2 linked regions of the Solitalea canadensis DSM 3403 genome follow. The protein of the gene in region 1 interacts with the protein of each later gene in a pairwise test. Links are inferred from orthologs where the notes say so. Each region holds a gene or a part of one and is shown in the gene's direction. Other genes may lie near its edges.

What was found.
Region 2: the proteins of SOLCA_RS16470 (region 1) and SOLCA_RS06850 interact in binary tests that used the Escherichia coli proteins (3 or more experiments, as listed by UniProt). The link is inferred for Solitalea canadensis DSM 3403 from one-to-one orthologs.

What each region holds. Positions count from the first base shown.
Region 1 is NC_017770.1:3,955,191-3,961,188, reverse strand. Bases 1,429-4,298 are described here. They hold SOLCA_RS16470 (cytochrome c oxidase subunit I), read left to right. Parts: upstream 1,429-1,838; coding sequence 1,839-3,758; downstream 3,759-4,298. Other genes in these bases: SOLCA_RS16465 (COX15/CtaA family protein), read left to right, coding at 3,815-4,298; SOLCA_RS16475 (cytochrome c oxidase subunit II), read left to right, coding at 1,429-1,815. In the rest of the region: SOLCA_RS16480 (hypothetical protein), read left to right, coding at 1-581; more of SOLCA_RS16475, read left to right, coding at 598-1,428; more of SOLCA_RS16465, read left to right, coding at 4,299-4,888; cyoE (heme o synthase), read left to right, coding at 4,900-5,805; SOLCA_RS16455 (cytochrome c oxidase subunit 3), read left to right, coding at 5,808-5,998. UniProt on the Escherichia coli protein: Cytochrome bo(3) ubiquinol oxidase is the terminal enzyme in the aerobic respiratory chain of E.coli that predominates when cells are grown at high aeration.
Region 2 is NC_017770.1:1,688,750-1,693,176, reverse strand. What follows is about bases 1,563-4,415. They hold SOLCA_RS06850 (methionine aminotransferase), read left to right. Parts: upstream 1,563-2,342; coding sequence 2,343-3,488; downstream 3,489-4,415. Other genes in these bases: SOLCA_RS06845 (amidohydrolase), read left to right, coding at 3,656-4,415; SOLCA_RS06855 (ABC transporter substrate-binding protein), read right to left, coding at 1,563-2,199. Also shown: SOLCA_RS06865 (SRPBCC family protein), read right to left, coding at 96-632; SOLCA_RS06860 (DoxX family protein), read right to left, coding at 664-1,056; more of SOLCA_RS06855, read right to left, coding at 1,243-1,562; more of SOLCA_RS06845, read left to right, coding at 4,416-4,427. UniProt on the Escherichia coli protein: Shows aminotransferase activity with methionine and histidine as substrates, and to a lesser extent also with phenylalanine.

The sequences.
Region 1 (5,998 bases):
CAATGTTTGGCTGGTGGAATTTGGCAGCTTTATGGGTTACAGGTCTTTCGGCAATTGCTTTAGTGGCAATTCTGTTAAAAGAAAATGGTTACTTACCTTGGTTTAACACAAGTCAGTTGCATGACTTAGGTAAACTGATGTTTGGTTTTACTATTTTCTGGACTTATACCTGGGTTGCTCAGTTCTTATTGATATGGTATGCAAATATTCCGGAAGAGTTAACGTATTTCGTGAATCGTTGGACCCCTGAGTATAAATTCCTATTCTGGTTAGATATTGTGATCTGCTTCTTGATTCCATTCCTTATGTTAATGACCAGCGATAGCAAGCGTAACTTCAAAACTATGAAGTGGGCTGCAATCATTATCCTTGTGGGCCACTGGTTAGATTATTATTTAATGGTTATGCCAGGATCTGTTGGTGCAGAACGCGGATTCAGTTTTTATGAGTTTGGTACTTTGATCGGTTTTGCAGGTTTGTTCACATTCTTTATGTTGAGAGGTTTGAGCAAAGCACCTTTGGCACCTAAAAACCATCCGTACCTCGAGGAGAGTACTCACCACCATATTCCAAATATCTAATCGTTATCCTATAACTATGTCGATACTTAAAAAAATAACATTCTTTACTTCTGCCGCTCTTGCTACATTAATCACTAATGTAGCAATGGCGCAGGATAAAGCTACCGACGCTGGCGCTGAAGCTACAAAGGCAGCTGCACGCTCAGATATGTGGCTTTCTGTTGCTTTCTACATATTAATGTTTGTTGCTGCCGGTTTTATTCTTGGTGTAGTTGGTCGTGCATTAAAAGTGTATGAACTTACAGCCTCTGCTACCGGAAAGAAAAAAGGCATTAACTGGAATTCAATCAACGCAACATTATTCCTTACAATTGGTTTCTTAGGTTTATATGGTGCTTTTTGGGAGTTTGCTCACCATGGTAAAATGATTTTACCAGAGCCTGCTTCAAAGCATGGTGTTGATACGGATAACCTGTTGCATGTTACGTTTTACATCACTTTCGCTGTATTCGTAATCACTCACGTTTTATTATTCCTTTATGTTTTCCTTTATAGAAATCGCAAAGGACATAAAGCCTATTACTATCCTCACAACGACAATTTAGAGAAAATCTGGACATTGGTTCCTGCTATCGTATTAAGTATTTTGGTGTTCTTTGGTTGGAAAACCTGGACAACCATTATGTACCCAGGCGATTTAGCGAACACTATTAAAGTTGAGGCTGTTGCAGAACAGTTTAAATGGACAGTGCGCTATGCAGGTAAAGACAATGTGTTAGGTGCTCGTAACTATCGTTTAATTGGTGGTGATAACGTGTTAGGTGTTAAGTTTGATCAAGACAGCACTTCTCACGACGACTTTTTCCCTCAAGAAATTGTATTGCCAGTAAATAAACAGGTACAGTTCCAATTTGGAGCAAAAGATGTAATTCACTCAGCTTATATGCCGCATTTCCGCGTGCAGATGAACTGTGTACCTGGTATGAACACTTACTTTACGTTTACTCCAACCATTACGACTAATGAAATGCGTTCAAAAGTAAACGATGCTAAATTTGATTACTTATTGTACTGTAACAAGATTTGTGGTGCATCTCACTTCAATATGAAGTTTGTAATCAAAGTAGTAAGTGAAAAAGAATACAGAGCTTGGTTAAAAGAGCAAAAACCTTTCTGGGTTCAAAAGCACGAAAAACCAACTCCTGCTGCTCCAACTCCGGCAACGGCTCCTGCTGATTCAACAAAAGCAGATACTGTAGCGGCAAATAAATCATTGGCAATTAATATTAAATAATTAGAGAGAAAAATAGTATTACCATGGCTACTCAAGCAATAAGTTCTCCTGAGGCAGTTCATCATCACGATGTTCATGGCCACGATGCTCACGGGCATCACCATGAATCATTCTTGTCGAAATACGTTTTTAGTATGGACCACAAGATGATTGCCAAGCAGTTTTTGATCACCGGTATTATTATGGGTGTAATCGGGATGATATTATCTATCATCTTCCGTATCCAGTTGGCATGGCCTGATAAAGAGTTTCCTTTGTTCGAAGTACTTTTGGGCAAATGGGGAGCTGGTGGGCGTTTAGATCCTGCGTTTTACCTTTCATTGGTTACAATACACGGTACCATCATGGTATTTTTTGTATTGACAGCTGGTTTAAGTGGAACCTTTTCAAATTTACTGATCCCTTATCAAATTGGTGCTCGTGATATGGCTTCGCCTTTCATGAACATGCTTTCATATTGGTTCTTCTTTATGGCAAGCGTTGTGATGGTTGCTTCATTCTTCGTGGAAACCGGTCCTGCCGGTCCGGGATGGACAATTTATCCACCGTTATCTGCTTTGCCTAAAGCAATGCCTGGTTCAGGTGTGGGTATGACAATGTGGTTGATCTCAATGGCAATGTTCATCGCTTCATCTTTGATGGGTGGTATCAACTACATCAGTACTGTATTAAATATGCGTACCAAAGGAATGTCAATGACTCGTATGCCATTGACTATCTGGGCGTTCTTCTTAACTGCTGTTTTGGGTCTATTGTCATTCCCTGTATTATTTGCAGCAGTAATTCTTTTGATTTTTGACCGCAGCTTCGGAACAAGTTTCTACTTGTCTGATATTTACTTAGGTGGAGAGGCTTTACCTAATACAGGTGGTAGCCCGATCTTATTCCAGCACTTATTCTGGTTCTTAGGTCACCCAGAGGTATATATCATCATTATGCCTGCTTTAGGTCTTACTTCAGAGATCATCGCTACTAATGCACGTAAACCAATCTTTGGTTACCGTGCAATGATCGGTTCATTGTTGGGTATTTCGTTCCTTTCGTTCATCGTTTGGGGACACCACATGTTTGTAACCGGTATGAACCCATTCTTAGGTTCGGTGTTCATGTTTACTACGTTGATCATTGCGGTTCCTTCTGCTGTAAAAACCTTTAACTACCTTGCAACATTATGGAAAGGTAATATTCACTTTACTCCTGCAATGTTGTTCGCTATCGGATTGGTGTCATTCTTCATCTCTGGTGGTTTAACAGGTCTGTTCTTAGGAAACCCTTCATTAGATATCAACTTACACGACACATATTTCGTAGTTGCTCACTTCCACATCGTAATGGGTTGTTCTGCAATCTTTGGTATGTTGGCGGGTGTTTACCACTGGTATCCTAAAATGTTTGGTAAGATGATGGATAGCAAATTAGGTTATTTACACTTCTGGTTAACCTTTATTTCTGCTTACCTGGTATTCTTCCCAATGCACTTTATGGGCTTAGACGGTGTTCCTCGTCGTTATTATACCTTTACTGAATTTGAAATGTTCACTAAATGGTTATCATTGAATAAGTTCATCACTTTAGCAGCTATTTTAGGTGCTATTGCGCAGGTTTTATTCTTGTATAACTTCTTTGTAAACATTTTCAAAGGTAAACGTGCTCCTCAAAACCCTTGGAACTCTAATACTTTAGAGTGGACTACTCCGGTTGAGCACTTCCACGGTAACTGGCCAGGTGAAATTCCTGCTGTTTATCGTTGGCCATATGATTACAGTAAACCTGGAGCTGAAAAAGATTTCATCCCTCAAACTGTAACATTGGCTGAAACCGTAAGTTCAAATACTCCTCATGATTTTGGATATCATGGAGATGAGGCTCAGTTTACACATGAGCACTATTCATCAAAAACTTTATCGGTTTCAGAAGAGCAAAAAGCTCAGGAATCTAATTAATATTAAAATTGAGTATCTGATCATTTATTGATCAGGTACTCAACTTTTATACAGAAATGCAGAGTAAATCCGAAAAAAAATTCTTATCCGTTTGTTTTATAACAATTGTGCTCACTTACCTTGTAATTTTTGCAGGTGGTGTGGTAAGAAGTACAGGTTCTGGGATGGGTTGTCCCGATTGGCCTAAATGTTTCGGTCATTATATTCCACCTACTACAATTGATGAGCTTACTTTTTCTGAAGGGAAGTTCTTCAAAAAAGGTTACGTAGTAATTTGGAATGAAGCCCTTTATAAAGCTAAAAGCGATTTTACAACAGGCAAAGAATTTATTCCGAGCGACTGGGAAAAATATACCAAGCATGATTATGCTAAATTCAATGTATATCATACCTGGACTGAATATGTAAATCGTTTAGCAGGTGTTCTTTTAGGTTTTGGCGCAATTGCAACCGTGATTTTTTCATTCAGTTATATTAAACTGGGAAAAGGTAATGTGTTTGCATTAAGTCTGTTAAATCTTTTTCTTATTGGTTTTCAGGGATGGATGGGGGCTAAAGTAGTGGAGAGTAATCTGAAAGCTTATATGGTTACGATTCACATGCTGATTGCCTTGGTAATTTTGGCTCTTTTCATTTATATATATGAGTTGGCCAAGGTTAGAAAGTTTTCATCTTCGGAGTTTGAAGGCGTTAAGTTTAAACAAGTAAAGTGGACAACCTCTTTATTGCTGATCTTAACCATTGTGCAAATTCTTATAGGAACTCAGGTTAGAGAGGTGATTGACGAAATTGCTGCTGTTTTAAATGACAACGCACGAGATCAGTGGGTAAGCAGAGTAGGTTCACTATTTTTTACTCACAGAGAACTGGCAATAGGAGTGGCTGTTTTAACTGCATTTTTATATTATTTGCTAAGAAAAGTTTCATCAACAACACTTGTGAAGTTGGTAAACTACAATACGATTCTTGTTGGATTACAAATAGTCACAGGAATTGTATTAGCACAATTGGCACTTCCTCCAGTGTTTCAAACATTGCACCTTGTTTTTGGGTGCTTAATGTTCGGAGTTCAGGTTTGGGCCATTTTGTTTTTGTTTAGAATTAAGGCGACCGTAACAGTTGCCGCTTAAGAAAGAAGAAAGTGTTTTTAGAAAAAACAGTTAAAACCGATATATCAACCGTTATTTCTGCCAAGTACGCTGATTATGCTTCGTTGGTAAAAATGCGTTTGAGCTCTCTGGTCGTGTTTACGGCTGCTATTTCTTATCTCTACGCCGATAAAGGTGTTGAGGTAATGGATTGGTCAAAGTTTATTTCATTAATCATCGGAGGATTTCTGGTAACAGGTTCAGCCAATGGATTTAATCAAATACTGGAGAGAAATCTCGATAAATTTATGCGTCGCACGCAAGACCGTCCGCTTCCATCAGGTCGCATGACGGTTACCGAAGCATTGATTGCCAGCATTGTAATGGGTGTTTCGGGAGTGTTGTTGTTAGGATATCAAGTTAATTACTTAACCGCGTTCTTTGGAATATTCTCATTGTTATCGTATGCTTTTATTTATACGCCATTAAAGCAAGTTTCTCGCTTGGCTGTATTTGTTGGAGCTATACCAGGAGCAATGCCGCCATTATTAGGGTATGTAGCAAGTGCTAATCACTTTGGAATGGAGCCAGGCTTATTATTTGCCGTTCAGTTTGTATGGCAATTCACTCATTTTTGGGCAATTGCCTGGTTATTGAATGAGGATTATAATAAGGCGGGTTTTTATTTGCTACCATCTCTGTCGGGCACAACTAAAGCAAGTGCTTATTGGATTATGGCTTCTTCTATTATCCAGATTCCGGTAAGTATCCTTCTGTATACGTATAATTATGTTGGAGAGATTTATCTTGTTTCAGCAATCATTATGGGTATTTGGGGATTATTTCCTGCTTACAAGTTAATTAAGAATTGCGATGTTGTCTCTGCAAAGAAGGTGATGCTTACAGGTTTTCTGTATATTATGGTAATTCAAGTGATGATGTTAGTAGATAAGATTTAAGTATGCAAAATATAGCGATGAATACCGAAAATACTAAACTCAATATCAGACCTATAAAGTTTGTACTTTGGTTGTTCATTGTAGCAAGCATTATGTTGTTTGCTGCATTTACATCAAGTTACATTGTTCGTAGAGCTGAAGGAAACTGGGTTGAATTTGAGATGCCGAGCATGTTTATGGTTTCTACAGTTAT
Region 2 (4,427 bases), 2.3 Mb from region 1 along the record:
TTTACATTGTGAAATAGCCCTATTAAGGGCTAAACACAATCTAAAAGTTTTGTTTCTAGGGAGCAAAAAAATTGTTCATTAATAATAAAAAGCGACTAGGCTTCTAAAATACCCTTCAATTTTACCAAACTCTGCTGCATATCGTTACCAAGCATTTTATCTACATTCATCAATAATAACATGAGGTTCATCGGGTAATTCATTTGGCTTGTCATGCCCCAACGAAGTCTGGTTTGGTACTCAGAAACTCTTTCAGTACTAAATGGCACACTTGCAATACCTGCAAAAGGCTTTTCAAAACGTACTTCTACATCAATGCGTTCGTTGGGCTTTATACCCATAATTTCCTGCTCACCTTTCCCTGCCTTTTTATTCTCTTCCCAGGCATAAACAAAGCCTATGCTACCGTCATTACCGGTAAATGTCTTTTTCATGTCAGGGTCTGTCATTACCCATTTACTATAATTATCCTGATTCTTTAGGTGTTTAATGTAACTGAAAACCTCTTCATTGGGTCGGTTTATAATGATTTCTCGTTCTACAGTATAGCTTTTCTTTGAAAACAAAGCTATAATCAGCAGCAAAACAATTACTGCAGCAAGAACACCCAAAATACTTAGTAAAATATTCATTTAATTTTGTTTTAGATTGAATTAAAGGTTTTTATTTATACTGAAAAGATGGATGAATTTGTTTTTCATTGAGTTTATGATAGTAAATGTAAGAAACAGCTAAAACACCTAATACAATTATTGGGAAAACTGTTTGAAAACCGAATCCATCAACCACCCAATGTCCAACACATGCAGAAATTAATGAAATGCCAAAGCCGGCATAAACCCATTCTTTAACCCTTGAAGGAATTGATGGTAATACCAACAACAATCCACCCATAACTTTAAAAACTGTTAATTGAATTCGGAAGTAATCTGGGTAACCTAAATGTCTAATTCCTTCTTTTGCGATCTCCGTGTGAGAAGTAAGAGCTGGCATTAAAGCATCGAATAAAAAGATGAAACCAGTTGCGATCCAGAAAATTAATTTGTCCTTTTTCATAGCGTTTATTTTAAATTGTTAACTAAAATTTGTTAAGGCTAAATTGTTAAGAAAGGAACTATTTCGAGGGGTGTTAAAACGGCAAAGTAAAGGGGGAATTGCGAATTATCTGTTATGGTTTTCAAAAGAATTGCCGCTTGCTTTAACAAACGGCAATTAGGTTAATGTCTAGTACATGAATTAATGTTATTTAACTACTTCAAATCCCTCTCCTACTTTAATTCCATATTTTGCAGCAACCTGCGGATTATAAACTCTTTTACGCACTTTAACAATTTCGGGCTTTAAAGATTTAGTGTGTGGATCTTTTAAATACTTAACAGCTTGTTCACCAGCTTGAAATCCCCATTGGTAAAGATCAGCGCCAAAAGCCGCAACTGCGCCGCGTTTTACCAGTCCTGCTTCGCTTGTAAAAATTGGCACTCCAGCTTTATCACAGCTCCTAACTATTGTCTCAAACGAAGCAAATACACTGTTATCCGGCAACGCAAAAAATGCATCCACTTTTTTAGTCAGCAATGATTCAACAACCAATTGTGTTTCGGCCGAGCTGCTAACAGGTAAAGCGATCAATTCCATGCCCGATGCTTTTGCCTGTGCTACAATACGGTTATATGCATCAACTGATTGTGGTTCGGACTGACTATAAATGGCTGCTAGTCTTTTTACAGATGGCTTTAATGTTTTAATGATGGCTACAGAGGTGTCTATGTAATTCAACTCTTCATAAATTCCGAACAAGTTTGACGGAGGTAAGCCTCTTGAATCTGTTAAACCTGCCATTTTTGGACTTGATGAAACCATCATAAAAATTGGCACATTCTTTTGACGTTGTGCAGCGGTGATAGTTGGCAGCGTTGCATTGGTTGCCATTAACTCAACTTTCTGACTAACAGCATAATTTATGCTTTGAATTAATGTCGGAATATTGTTTTGCGCATTGCTATAGATGATTTCAATATTCTTTTTGTCTTCAAACCCACCTTGTTTTAATGCATCATAAAACCCCTGTTTTGCCTGGGCTAGTGTTGCATCTTCAAATGCATCAATAAATGCAATTTTTCTTTTGCCTGATTTATTGGAACTTGAATCGCATCCAAGTAAAAATACAGCACAAATAATTAAAAGAATACCTTTTTTCATACTAAAATTATAGTTTTAGGGCCTTGTTTATTGTAGCAAGTTAAGTAACACAACTCTTTATTGATTATTTATAACCCATAGCTACAATACCAAACTGTAAATATAGTTTTTGGAAATAATTTATTCCTAACCATTGCCAATTTATGATAGCTGTTAACTCTAAATTACCCAATGCCGGCACTTCTATTTTCCCGGTTATGACGGGTTTAGCCAATGAATACAACGCGATAAATCTTGCTCAGGGCTTTCCTGATTTCCCTACGTCACCGCAGCTTATCAGTTTGGTAAACGAATACATGAAGAAAGGAATGAATCAATATGCACCAACTGCTGGTATATTGCCACTGCGTGAGCGCATTGCTGAAATGACTGCTTCATTAACTGGGCGAACTTATAGTCCGGATACAGAAATCACAATTACCGCAGGAGGCACACAAGCCATTTATGCTGCAATAGAAGCATTGATCAGAGATGGTGATGAGGTCATCATTTTTGAACCTGCTTACGATTGTTATTCGCCAAATATTCGCGTTCATGGGGGTATTCCTCGTCCGATAGAATTAACGCCACCAGATTATAAGATCAATTGGGATAATGTTAAAAAACTGATCTCGCACAAAACGCGTATGATCATGATCAACACACCTCACAATCCTACCGGAACTATTTTAAGTAAGGATGATATTGATGAACTGATCAACATTACTAAAGATACTGATATTCTTATTTTAAGTGATGAGGTGTATGAACACATTGTTTTTGATGGAAAAGAACATCATAGCATGGCCAAATATCCTGAGCTAGCCGAACGCAGTTTGATCGTATCTTCTTTTGGAAAAACGTTTCATACAACTGGTTGGCGATTAGGCTATCTATTGGGTCCGGCTTATTTAATGGCAGAAATAAGGAAATTACAGCAGTTTGCAATTTACACTTGCATCACTCCTATTCAGTATGCCATTGCTGATTTTATGGCCAATCCTAATAACTATCTTGAAGTAAAAGAAATGTATCAACAAAAACGTAATTATTTCGCAAGCTTAATGAAGGCGACAAGATTTAATTTATTGACAGTCGGTGGCTCCTATTTTCAAACAGCTCATTACAATAAAATCTCGAATGAGGGCGACTACGATTTTGCAGTGCGCATTACCAAAGAGTTTGGAGTAGCAACTATTCCAACCTCCGTATTCTATACCAGCGGAACGGATAATAAAGTTATTCGTTTCTGCTTTGCTAAAAAAGAAGAAACATTAGACAGAGCTATCGAACGATTAATTAAAATATGATTTTTTGGGATTACACCAATATTTAATGATTACACAGATCATTGAATTAAATTGATGGATTTCTTATTAATTGAATCGGTGTAATCATCAAATCAATCAGTGTAATCCAAGCAACAAAAAAGAAATCGGTGTAATCATCCCAATAATCAGTGTAATCATCAAAAAAAATGAAAAATAACCTTACCATCACTATTATACAAACAGTTCTTTATTGGGAAAACATTGATGCTAATCTTTCAATGCTTGGGCAGAAAATGTTATCCATTAAGGAAGAAACAGATTTGATTGTTCTGCCTGAGATGTTCAGTACTGGGTTTACCATGAATGCGGCTATGCTCGCTGAACAGACGAAAGGAAAAACGGTCCGCTGGATGGCTGAAATGGCTGGACATATGAATGCTGTTATTACCGGAAGTATTATAGTGGAAGATCAAAACCGCTTTTATAACCGCTTGATTTGGATGCGTCCTGATGGTAGTTTTGAAACCTATGACAAACGCCACTTGTTTGGACTTGGAAAGGAGGATGATACTTATGCTGCTGGAAGCAGTCGATTAATGGTTGAATTGAACGGTTGGACAATCTGCCCGATGGTTTGTTATGATTTGCGTTTCCCAGTTTGGGCAAGGAATGAAAAAGATAGGCCTTATGATCTATATATCAATGTGGCCAATTGGCCTGAACGCAGATCTTTGCATTGGAAAACATTATTGCCTGCCCGTGCAATTGAAAACCAATGCTTTGTAGTTGGTTTAAATCGCGTAGGAAATGATGGCAATGAAATATATCATAGCGGAGATAGTATGATCATTGCTCCGGACGGTGCAATACTATATCATAAGGCTCATGATGAAGATATTTTCACAATTGAATTATCTGGTGAAACGTTAGAGTTTGTGAGAAGAGCATTCCCTTTCTTAAAAGATCAGGATTCATTTA